3 regions of the Klebsiella sp. I138 genome follow, and region 2 is predicted to be linked to each of the others. Evidence: predicted binding sites of a transcription regulator. Region 2 holds the regulator's gene; each other region holds the start of a gene.
The links. The regulator PhoB, encoded in region 2, activates phosphate uptake and scavenging genes when phosphate is short. The targets are predictions, from matches to a motif close to CTGTCATAAAACTGNCNNAT.
Positions count from the first base shown of each region.

Region 1 (3,282 bases), 1.2 Mb from region 2:
GCCGCCCAGCATCAATAGCACAATCAGCGCCGCCAGTTTGACCAGCACGCCGAAAATTATGTCACCCTTTTTCCCCGGAGGGTTAAATGCCGGCTTGGTTGCAGCCATAGATTACTCTTTAAGTTCGGGCCTGGAAGCGCGCATTTTACCGTGCCTCCAGGCTAACGTAATGCTATACCCTAAATAATTCGAGTTGCAGCAAGGCGGCAAGCTTGTGACCCCCCAGGAGCATAGATTCACTATGTGACTGGGGTAAGCAAGTGCAGCCAACGCAGCTGCGGCTCGAAGTCTGACGGGTATTTAGTACAGCGCTTTACCGCTGCTGTCTTTCACGTTGGTTTTCCATGCAGCGCGAACCTGCTCAACCACGGCTTCCGGCAGCGTTGCGTAATCCAGTGCGTTAGCTTCTTTACCGCCGTTTTTGTACGCCCAGTCGAAGAACTTCAGCACTTCAGCCGTCTGCTCTGGCTTGGTGGTCGCTTTGTGAACCAGGATAAAGGTCGTTGAGGTGATCGGCCATGCATTATCACCTTTCTGGTTAGTCAGATCCTGTGCGAAGGATTTGCTCCAGTCGATACCTTTTGCTGCGTTAGCAAAGTTATCTTCAGTCGGGCTAACCGGCTTACCATCGGCAGAAAGCAGCTTGGTGTAGGCCAGGTTGTTCTGCTTAGCATAAGCGTATTCTACGTAGCCAATGGAGCCCGGCAGACGTTGAACGAAGGCGGCGATGCCGTCGTTGCCTTTGCCGCCCAGACCGGTCGGCCAGTTAACGGTTGAGCCTGCGCCAATCTTAGATTTCCACTCTTCGTTCACTTTCGCCAGGTAGCTGGTGAAAACGAAGGAGGTACCAGAACCATCGGCGCGACGAACCACGGCGATATTCTGCGACGGCAGCTTCATGCCTGGGTTGAGTTTAGCGATCGCTTCGTCATCCCATTTTTTAATTTTGCCCAGGTAGATATCACCCAGCGTTTTACCGTCCAGAACCAGCTCACCAGACTTCACACCCGGCAGGTTGATTGCCAGAACCACACCGCCGATAACGGTCGGGAACTGGAACAGACCTTCCTGGGCCAGTTTGTCATCGGCCAGAGGAGCATCAGAAGCACCGAAATCAACGGTGTTAGCAATAATTTGTTTTACACCACCGGAGGAGCCAATGCCCTGGTAGTTCACTTTATTGCCGGTTTCTTTCTGATAGGTATCAGCCCATTTGGCATACACCGGCGCCGGGAAAGTTGCGCCCGCGCCAGTCAGACTTGCAGCTGCAAATGCAGAGAAAGCGCTCATCGATAAGGTCGCGGCGACAACTGTTGCGACGGTGGTACGCATAACGTTCATAATGTCTCCTGCTGGATTCGTAAATCGTTGTTTCGAGGCTATGGTGAGCAAAATAGGACAAAGAAGTGACAGTAAAATGTACGAATTATTACAGTTTTATGACACCCAAAAAGACAGCCGAGAGGCGAAAATAAAAACAATATAAATCATACTGTTAATTATTTAAGTGACGGTAAGTTTGCAGAAAAATTTTCTTTTTATGACACTGAAATTATCGTCGAAAATGACAGTTTGTCATTAAGCCGCGCCGCAGCATTTTTCACCCGCAGGATAAAAAAATCGCCGGTAATAAAAAAAGGGCCGCCGGATGGCAGCCCTTTTTATGCTGTGAGTCGGTTTATTCTACGGTGACCGATTTTGCCAGGTTACGTGGCTGATCGACGTCAGTGCCTTTAATCAGCGCAACGTGATAGGCCAGCAGCTGCAGCGGCACGGTGTAGAAGATTGGCGCAATCACCTCTTCAACATGCGGCATTTCGATGATGTGCATATTGTCGCTGCTGCTGAAACCCGCTTCGCCATCGGCGAAGACGTACAGTTGACCACCACGCGCGCGAACTTCTTCAATGTTGGATTTCAACTTCTCCAGCAATTCATTATTCGGCGCGACAACGATCACCGGCATTTCAGCATCAATCAGGGCCAGAGGGCCGTGTTTCAGCTCGCCGGCTGCGTAGGCTTCCGCGTGGATATACGAGATCTCTTTCAGCTTCAGCGCCCCTTCCAACGCAATCGGGTACTGATCGCCACGGCCAAGGTACAGCGCGTGGTGCTTATCAGAGAAGTTCTCGGCCAGCGCTTCAATACGCTTATCCTGAGACAGCATCTGCTCAATACGGTTCGGCAACGCCTGCAGCCCGTGAACGATATCATGCTCAACGGTGGCATCCTGGCCTTTAAGGCGTGCCAGTTTTGCCACCAGCAGCAGCAATACGGTCAGCTGAGTGGTGAAAGCCTTGGTTGATGCGACGCCAATCTCGGTGCCTGCTTTGGTCATCAGAGACAAATCAGATTCACGGACCAGAGAAGACCCGGCAACGTTACAAATAGCCAGTGAACCAAGGTAGCCCAGCTCTTTTGACAGGCGCAGAGCGGCCAGCGTATCCGCAGTCTCACCGGACTGGGAAAGCGTGATCATCAGGCTGTTGCGACGCACGGCTGATTTGCGATAGCGGAATTCAGAAGCGATTTCAACATCGCACGGTACGCCCGCCAGCGCTTCAAACCAGTAGCGAGAAACCATGCCAGAGTTATACGAGGTGCCGCAGGCAACAATCTGGATATGCTCAACCTGAGACAGCATCTCATTGGCATGCGTACCCAGCTCGCTAAGATCCACTTCACCATGGCTGATACGCCCGGTGAGGGTATTTTTGATAGCGTTCGGCTGTTCGTAAATCTCTTTCTGCATGTAGTGGCGATAGATACCTTTATCGCCGGCATCATATTGCAGGTTGGATTCGATATCCGGGCGTTTCACTTCCGCGCCTGACTTATCAAAAATCACCACGGAGCGGCGGGTCACTTCAGCAATATCGCCCTCTTCGAGGAAGATAAAGCGGCGGGTTACCGGCAGCAGCGCCAGCTGATCGGAGGCAATGAAGTTTTCCCCCATTCCCAGGCCGATAACCAGCGGGCTACCCGAACGCGCAGCCAGCAGAGTACCCGGATCGCGGATATCCATAATCACCGTGCCATAAGCACCGCGCAGCTGCGGGATGGCCCGCAGAACGGCTTCACGCAGCGTGCCGCCTTGCTCCAGTTCCCAGTGAACCAGGTGAGCAATCACCTCAGTATCGGTCTCTGAGGCAAAGATATAGCCGCGGGACTGCAAGAGCTCACGCAGCGGTTCGTGGTTTTCGATGATACCGTTATGGACCACCACAATGTGTTCAGAAACATGCGGATGCGCGTTACCTTCAGACGGCTCACCGTGCGTCG
Region 1 is NZ_CP180447.1:4,127,451-4,130,732, reverse strand. It holds gene pstC (phosphate ABC transporter permease PstC) at 1-108, opposite strand, end outside; gene pstS (phosphate ABC transporter substrate-binding protein PstS) at 301-1,341, opposite strand; gene glmS (glutamine--fructose-6-phosphate transaminase (isomerizing)) at 1,679-3,282, opposite strand, start outside.
Region 1: pstS (phosphate ABC transporter substrate-binding protein PstS) is a predicted target of PhoB. The motif match lies at 1,427-1,446, and genes of this name have one in related genera.

Region 2 (3,282 bases):
CTCAACGCTAAACAGCGCGCCATGGGGCGCACGCTGCCAGCTGACGGTAATCTCCGTCCCTGCCGGCGTATGGTTGATCGCGTTATACACCAGATTGGACATCGCGCTGCGCAGCTGCTCTTCATTACCTAGCACCTGCAGGCTCTCATCGACGTGGAAGTGGATCGTCTGCTTCTGCTGGCTGAGCGTCTGCGCTTCGCGCTCCACCACCCGTAGCATCATCGGCACATCGATTTTGTCATTCATCGCCAGCGTCGGCGCCGCTTCAATCCGCGACAGCGTCAGCAGCTGCTTGACTAACCCCTCCATGCGCTGGGTCTGCTCGCGCATCGTATGCAGCGCTTTTTCGCGCGTCATCCCTTCCAGCACCTGCTCCTGCATCATCTCAAGATAGCCCTGCAGCACCGTCAACGGCGTGCGAAGCTCATGGCTGACGTTGGCAAAAAAGTTTCGCCGTGCGCCCTCCAGCTGGTGCATCTGCGTGACATCACGCGCCACCATCAGCCACTGTTTGTCGCTGTAGGGCATCACGCGGATTTCCAGATGACGAGACGTATTGAGGACGAGATTAAGCGGTTTTGTGAAATCCCTGTTTTTGAGGTAGTTCGCGAATTCAGGGTAGCGCAGAAGATTGAGAATGTTTTGTCCGCTGTCGTCCGGCCAGCGCAGATTGAGGATCTGCTGAGCCAGACCATTACACCAGAAGATGGCGCCCTCCTCCGTCGTCAACACCACCGCATCGGGCAAAGACTCCGCCCCGCTACGAAAGCGTTTGATCAGACTGCCCAGTTCGCGTCGGCGCTTTTTATTGCGCATCTGCATCTGGTGGAGGCCGTACAGCAGCGGTTCCCAGCTGCCGCTTCCCGGCGGAGGTGTCATGCTGCGGTCAACCCACAGCCACCATGAAAGACGTAATAAATTCCAGAAATGCCAGATGAGAAGTCCGGTTACTGCCGCCAGCAAAAACCACGGCAGATAACCCACCACCGCCCCGAGAATCAGGGCCGGGATACAACATAAGAAAAGCTCAAGCGCCAGCCTTTTCCATGACAGCCGTTCCAGCACGGTTCACACTCCTGTCGAGATTCAGAAACGGGCGGAGAAACGATATCCTGTGCCACGGACCGTTTGCACCATCCGGTCATGGCCGCTATGTTCCAGCGCTTTACGCAGACGACGAATATGCACATCCACCGTTCTGTCTTCTACATACACATTCGTTCCCCAGACGTGATTCAGCAGCTGTTCGCGGCTGTAGACACGTTCCGGGTGGGTCATAAAGAAGTGTAATAATTTAAACTCCGTCGGCCCCATATCCAGCGGACTTTCACCGGTCATCACGCGATGCGAGGAAGGATCAAGGCTAAGCCCTTGCATTTCAATCACTTCTTCAACCGCCATCGGCGAAATTCGGCGCATTACGGCTTTGATGCGCGCCACCAGCTCTTTCGGCGAGAAAGGCTTGGTGATGTAATCATCGGCGCCGGTTTCCAGACCACGTACGCGGTCTTCTTCTTCACCCCGCGCGGTCAGCATGACGACCGGAATATCGCGGGTCATCGCTTCACGCTTGAGCAGCTTGATAAACTGCAGACCCGATCCGCCCGGCAGCATCCAGTCGAGGAGAATCAAATCAGGCCAGGGTTCATTGAGTTGATTCACCGCACTGTCATAATCTTCCGCCTCGACGGGCTGAAAGCCGTTTTGCTCCAGAACAAAGCAGACCATTTCGCGGATCGGAGCTTCATCTTCAACGACCAGAATTCTTCTCGCCATTATTTACCCTGTATTTTTTAGCCATCAGTATAGAGTGCGGCGTCATTATGCGTCAGTTTTGTGACAGATTTATGAAAAAAATGACCGTCATATGATAGCGGATTTTGAATAATGACAAGGAGTAACACTCAATCCTGAAAGTGTTAAAGGGGCAACGCGACGGATGACATGTATATAATGCGCTAATGCTTTTTCGCCAGGGAATACTTATGCGCATCATCCATACCTCTGACTGGCACCTTGGCCAGAACTTTTACAGCAAAAGCCGCGCCGCCGAACATTCGGCCTTTCTCGACTGGCTGCTGACCAGTGCGCAGGCGCACGAGGTCGATGCCATTATTGTCGCCGGCGACATCTTTGATACCGGCTCGCCGCCAAGCTACGCCCGCGAGCTGTACAACCGCTTTGTCGTTCAGCTTCAGCAAACCGGCTGTCAGCTGGTGGTGCTGGCGGGCAACCACGATTCGGTGGCCACGCTGAACGAATCCCGCGATATTCTGGCCTTTCTGAAAACCACGGTGGTGGCCAGCGCCGGCCATGCCCCCTTTATTCTGCCACGGCGCGACGGCACACCCGGCGCCGTATTTTGCCCGGTGCCTTTCCTGCGCCCGCGCGAGCTGATCACCAGCCAGGCCGGCCACTCCAGCGGCGAAAAGCAGCAGCAATTGTTGAGCGCCATCAGCGACTATTATCAACAGCAGTATGAAGAAGCTTGTGCCCTGCGCGGCGATCGTCCACTGCCAATCGTCGCCAGCGGCCACCTGACCACCGTCGGCGCCAGTAAAAGCGACGCGGTTCGCGATATCTACATCGGCACGCTGGAGGCCTTTCCCGCCAGCCATTTCCCGCCCGCAGATTATATTGCCCTCGGCCATATTCACCGGGCGCAGAAGATCGGTGGCTGCGAGCATATTCGCTACAGCGGCTCGCCCATCGCCCTCAGCTTTGACGAGACGGGGAAAAGCAAAAGCGTCAATCTGGTGACCTTCACCGACGGGCATCTGACGGAGGTTTGCCCTCTGACAGTGCCGGTGACGCAGCCTCTGGCAGTGCTGAAAGGCGATTTTGCCAGCATCAGTGAACAGCTCACGCAGTGGCAGGATAGCCCACAGCAGCCCGTCGTCTGGCTGGACATCGAAATTACCAGCGACGAATATCTGCATGATATTCAGCGAAAAATTCAGGCCCAGACCGAAGATCTGCCGGTGGAAGTACTGCTGGTACGCCGCAGCCGTGCCCAGCGTGAACGTATCCTGGCGGGTGAGCGGCGGGAAACGCTGAGCGAACTGCAGGTTGAGGAGGTGTTTGAACGCCGCCTGGCGCTGGAAACGCTGGAAGAGACGCAGCAGGAGCGCCTGAAGCAGCTGTTCAACGAAACGCTGCATAGTCTGAACGGTGAGGAGCATCTGTGAAAATTCTGAGTTTGCGCCTGAAAAATATCAACTCGCTCAAAGGCGAATGGAAAATCGACTTCACCGCGGAGCCTTTCGCCAGCAACGGGCTGTT
Region 2 is NZ_CP180447.1:2,958,232-2,961,513, forward strand. It holds gene phoR (phosphate regulon sensor histidine kinase PhoR) at 1-1,065, opposite strand, end outside; gene phoB (phosphate response regulator transcription factor PhoB) at 1,087-1,776, opposite strand; gene sbcD (exonuclease subunit SbcD) at 1,986-3,188, shown strand; gene sbcC (exonuclease subunit SbcC) at 3,185-3,282, shown strand, end outside.

Region 3 (3,282 bases), 440 kb from region 2:
CCGGGCGGGAGATACCGCTGAACTGCCTGACCTCTTCCGGCGCCCCGGCAACGTTAAAGACGAAGCTGTCGGCTTTGTAGCGAATGTCGTTATCGACAATCTTCAGGGTGTCGACGTTGCCTTTGTAGCGCGCCATATCGATAACGGTATCTTTAAACGCCGTTTTTCCCTGCCACTGGGGTTTATCAACATGCTGCACCTTTTGCTCGCCACCGAGCTGGCCCTGGGAAACGCACCAGTCGGTGGAGAGCGCCAGCTCAGGCGACCACAGTTGGCCCATTTTGTAGCAGCGATCGATCCACACGAAGTTATCACGCGGGGCAAAATCCGCCAGTTGGAAGCGCAGCGGGGCGGAATATTCGCTCTCCGGCAGTGGCTCAACGCGTTTATCAGACACCCGCAGCAGCAGAGGCAAGCGGAAGTGGCTACCGGAGAAGGAGATCATGTTCTTCCGGGCATCGACGGTGAAGTTTTTCATCTCTTTCGGGAAGTTCCACAGGCGGATAATATCTGGCTTCCACGCCAGCACCTTGTCTTTCATATTCATGAAAATGCCGGACAGCGATTGCCCGGACAGGCTGCTGCGGCCCAGACCGATAAAGTTATCTCCGCCAAGTATGTCCAGCACCGTAGCGCCGTTATCCATGGTATTGCGCTTCACGGCCAGCGTGTCCTGTTGCGGCAGATCGCCACGCAAAATAAAGAACAGATTGCTGCGGTCCTGTTTGTTGAGATAGTCCCAGGCCGTGTTTTTCATCGCCAGATGATCGGAAGAGACCACGATGACCGTATTTTTGAAATACGGTGAAGCTTTAATTTTCTCAATGAGCGCGGCGATATGCTCCTGGCTACAGCTGACTGCGCTAAAGGAGAGGTTCTTTTTCCCGCCGATGTCATAACGCTTACGCTGGCAGGAACGGGAGATAAATCCGTCAGGATGGTGGGTATCGACCGTCAGCGCAAAGAGCGAGAAGCGTTTGCCGGATTGGGAAAGCTCTTCGAATTTTTTCCATGTTTCATCCAGAACGGTGTCATCGTAGAAGCCCCAGTCATTGCGGTAAGTCGGGTCAGCGACCGTCGTTTTCAGCTCTTCAGCGCCGTACAGGTAGTCAAAACCGTGTGATTTCAGGAACACATCTTTTCCAGCGAAACGCAGGTTGGCGCCCTGCACGAAATAGTTTTCATAGCCGGAGTTTTTCAGAATGTCGCCGAGGCAGACATTCTGCGGAAAGAAGCTGGAAACTGAGGCCGACGCGTTGCCCTCAAACGGCGCAAAAAGCGGAATACCGCACTGGGATGCGACCATGCCGGCGATGGTGTAATCAGTACCCGGAAGCTGAGTGGTATTGCTGAAATCAAGGCCTTCATTTTTCAGTTTGCCGAGTTCTGGCGTCAGGTCGGGAAAGGCGTCGTTATCGAAATAAGTGCGTTCGAGGCTTTCTCCGTAGATATAGACCAGATTCAGCTTAGGATTCGGGATGCTCTTCGCCGGTTCTTTGTAATAGGCGATAAAATCAGGATCGCCGTCGCGGGACTGGGATTTGACCAGCTCGCTGATTTGGCGAAATGCCGGGCTGGCATCGACGGAGGCCAGTGCCAGAACCAGCGCCAGCAGGCTGTAGCCAACATGGTGGGGATGATGGCGACGACGGCGCAGTACCCATCCCAGCGCGCTGAATACAGCAACCAGCGCCACCACGATCCCAGCGCCGGGAAGAATATATTTACCGACACCCGCTCCGGTCAGACTGTTGGTCAGCGTATAGAGGACCGCGTCATTAATCCCGTCTCCGGTGAAGTAGTCGCTGGCATAGAGGGTAATATTAAGAACCACAAACAGGCCCAGCACCGTTAACGTGGCGGCAAACCACCAGGTGTTGCGACCGGCTTTTAAGGCATAAATCACCACCGAGGTGAGAAACAAGGCGATGGATAACAACTCTGACACAGTTCACCCTCATTAGCGCCAGTTGACCGCTGGCAGGATAGATCATTTTCCACGGTACACTGTAATTGCAGTGCCATATGGCTGCAATTGTAGAGTCATGAAACTGTGCTGTAGTTCAGAATTGGTTTAGAAATCGTCATTTTTGATCGGTGTCTCACCCCTGGTGAGAGGGGGAGACAGGATGAAAAATGACGAAAATCATGACTGGAGCCGCGTTGGCAACGCTAAGGCGTTAAACGCGGCATCTGTGAGAAAAATCAGGAGAGGAAGTTAACGCCCTGTTTTAAGACCAGATCGCAGGCTTTAGTTTTGACTTTTTCCGCCAGCGGGCTGCTGCCGAGCGTGTTGAGATTCAACTGCTGGCCGCTATTGTTGCTCAGGAGGCCCTGCAAACCTTCCAGGTAATTCGTGTCCTCTTTCTGTTTTTCCGGCGTGCTGAGTCCGAGTTTATCCAGTACCTGATTTTTGACGTTTTCCGTGTTGGTGACCGAGGCCAGCTTTTGCTTGGCGCAATAGGACATAATCCCGGCGGCATTGTTCATGCTGCTGGAGGTCAGGGACTGGCTTCCGCCATTCAGCAGGCTGGTCAGTGAGGACATCGACAGTGCGCCGCTTTCCTGAGAGCCGCTCTGGCTGCTAAGCTGGCTGGCGGCGCTGGAAAGGGAGTCCTGCCAGGAGGCGGCGTGGGCGCCGACGGTAAGAAAAGCGCCGGCGATCAGGGTAGTACGGATTAAGAATTTTGCAGATTTCATCAGTGTACTCATCATGGTTACTTAAGCATTTCTGCAGTATAACCCCGGCAGAGTTCGGAAATATCTTAATACTCTTTGCCGGTGACCCGATGACGGTAGCTATCCCAGTTGAAAATGACCCACAGGCTGTTGCCCAGACGCATACGGTCCATCACGCGTTCGCCAAGCAGCTTGTTCATCTCTTCCATATTGCTGTTGGTCAGCATCCCGGTCGGGCGCTTTGAGGACGATCGGCGATCGACAATCTGGTTAATGATCACTTTTTCATAGCGCGACTCCGTCTGCATGCCGATCTCATCGATCACCAGTAGATCGACCTTGCTCAGGTCGCTAAGGAGCTGTTCTTCGCTGGTTTCCCGATTGCCGAACGTATCTTTCATTGCGGACATAATATCGGCGACAGTAATGATTAATACAGATTTTCCGCGCAGCAGCAGCTCGTTACAAATGGCGGCAGCGAGGTGGTTTTTGCCGGTGCCGGGTTTGCCGGAAAAGATAAAGCTGGCGATGTTGTCATCGAACTCTTCAACGTACTGACGCGCTCTGGAAAGCGCGTTCATCTGGCCTTCGCACTCGACACGG
Region 3 is NZ_CP180447.1:3,393,997-3,397,278, reverse strand. It holds gene opgB (phosphatidylglycerol--membrane-oligosaccharide glycerophosphotransferase) at 1-1,948, opposite strand, end outside; gene ACMYSK_RS15830 (DUF2501 domain-containing protein) at 2,206-2,700, opposite strand; gene dnaC (DNA replication protein DnaC) at 2,766-3,282, opposite strand, start outside.
Region 3: opgB (phosphatidylglycerol--membrane-oligosaccharide glycerophosphotransferase) is a predicted target of PhoB. The motif match lies at 2,041-2,060, and genes of this name have one in related genera.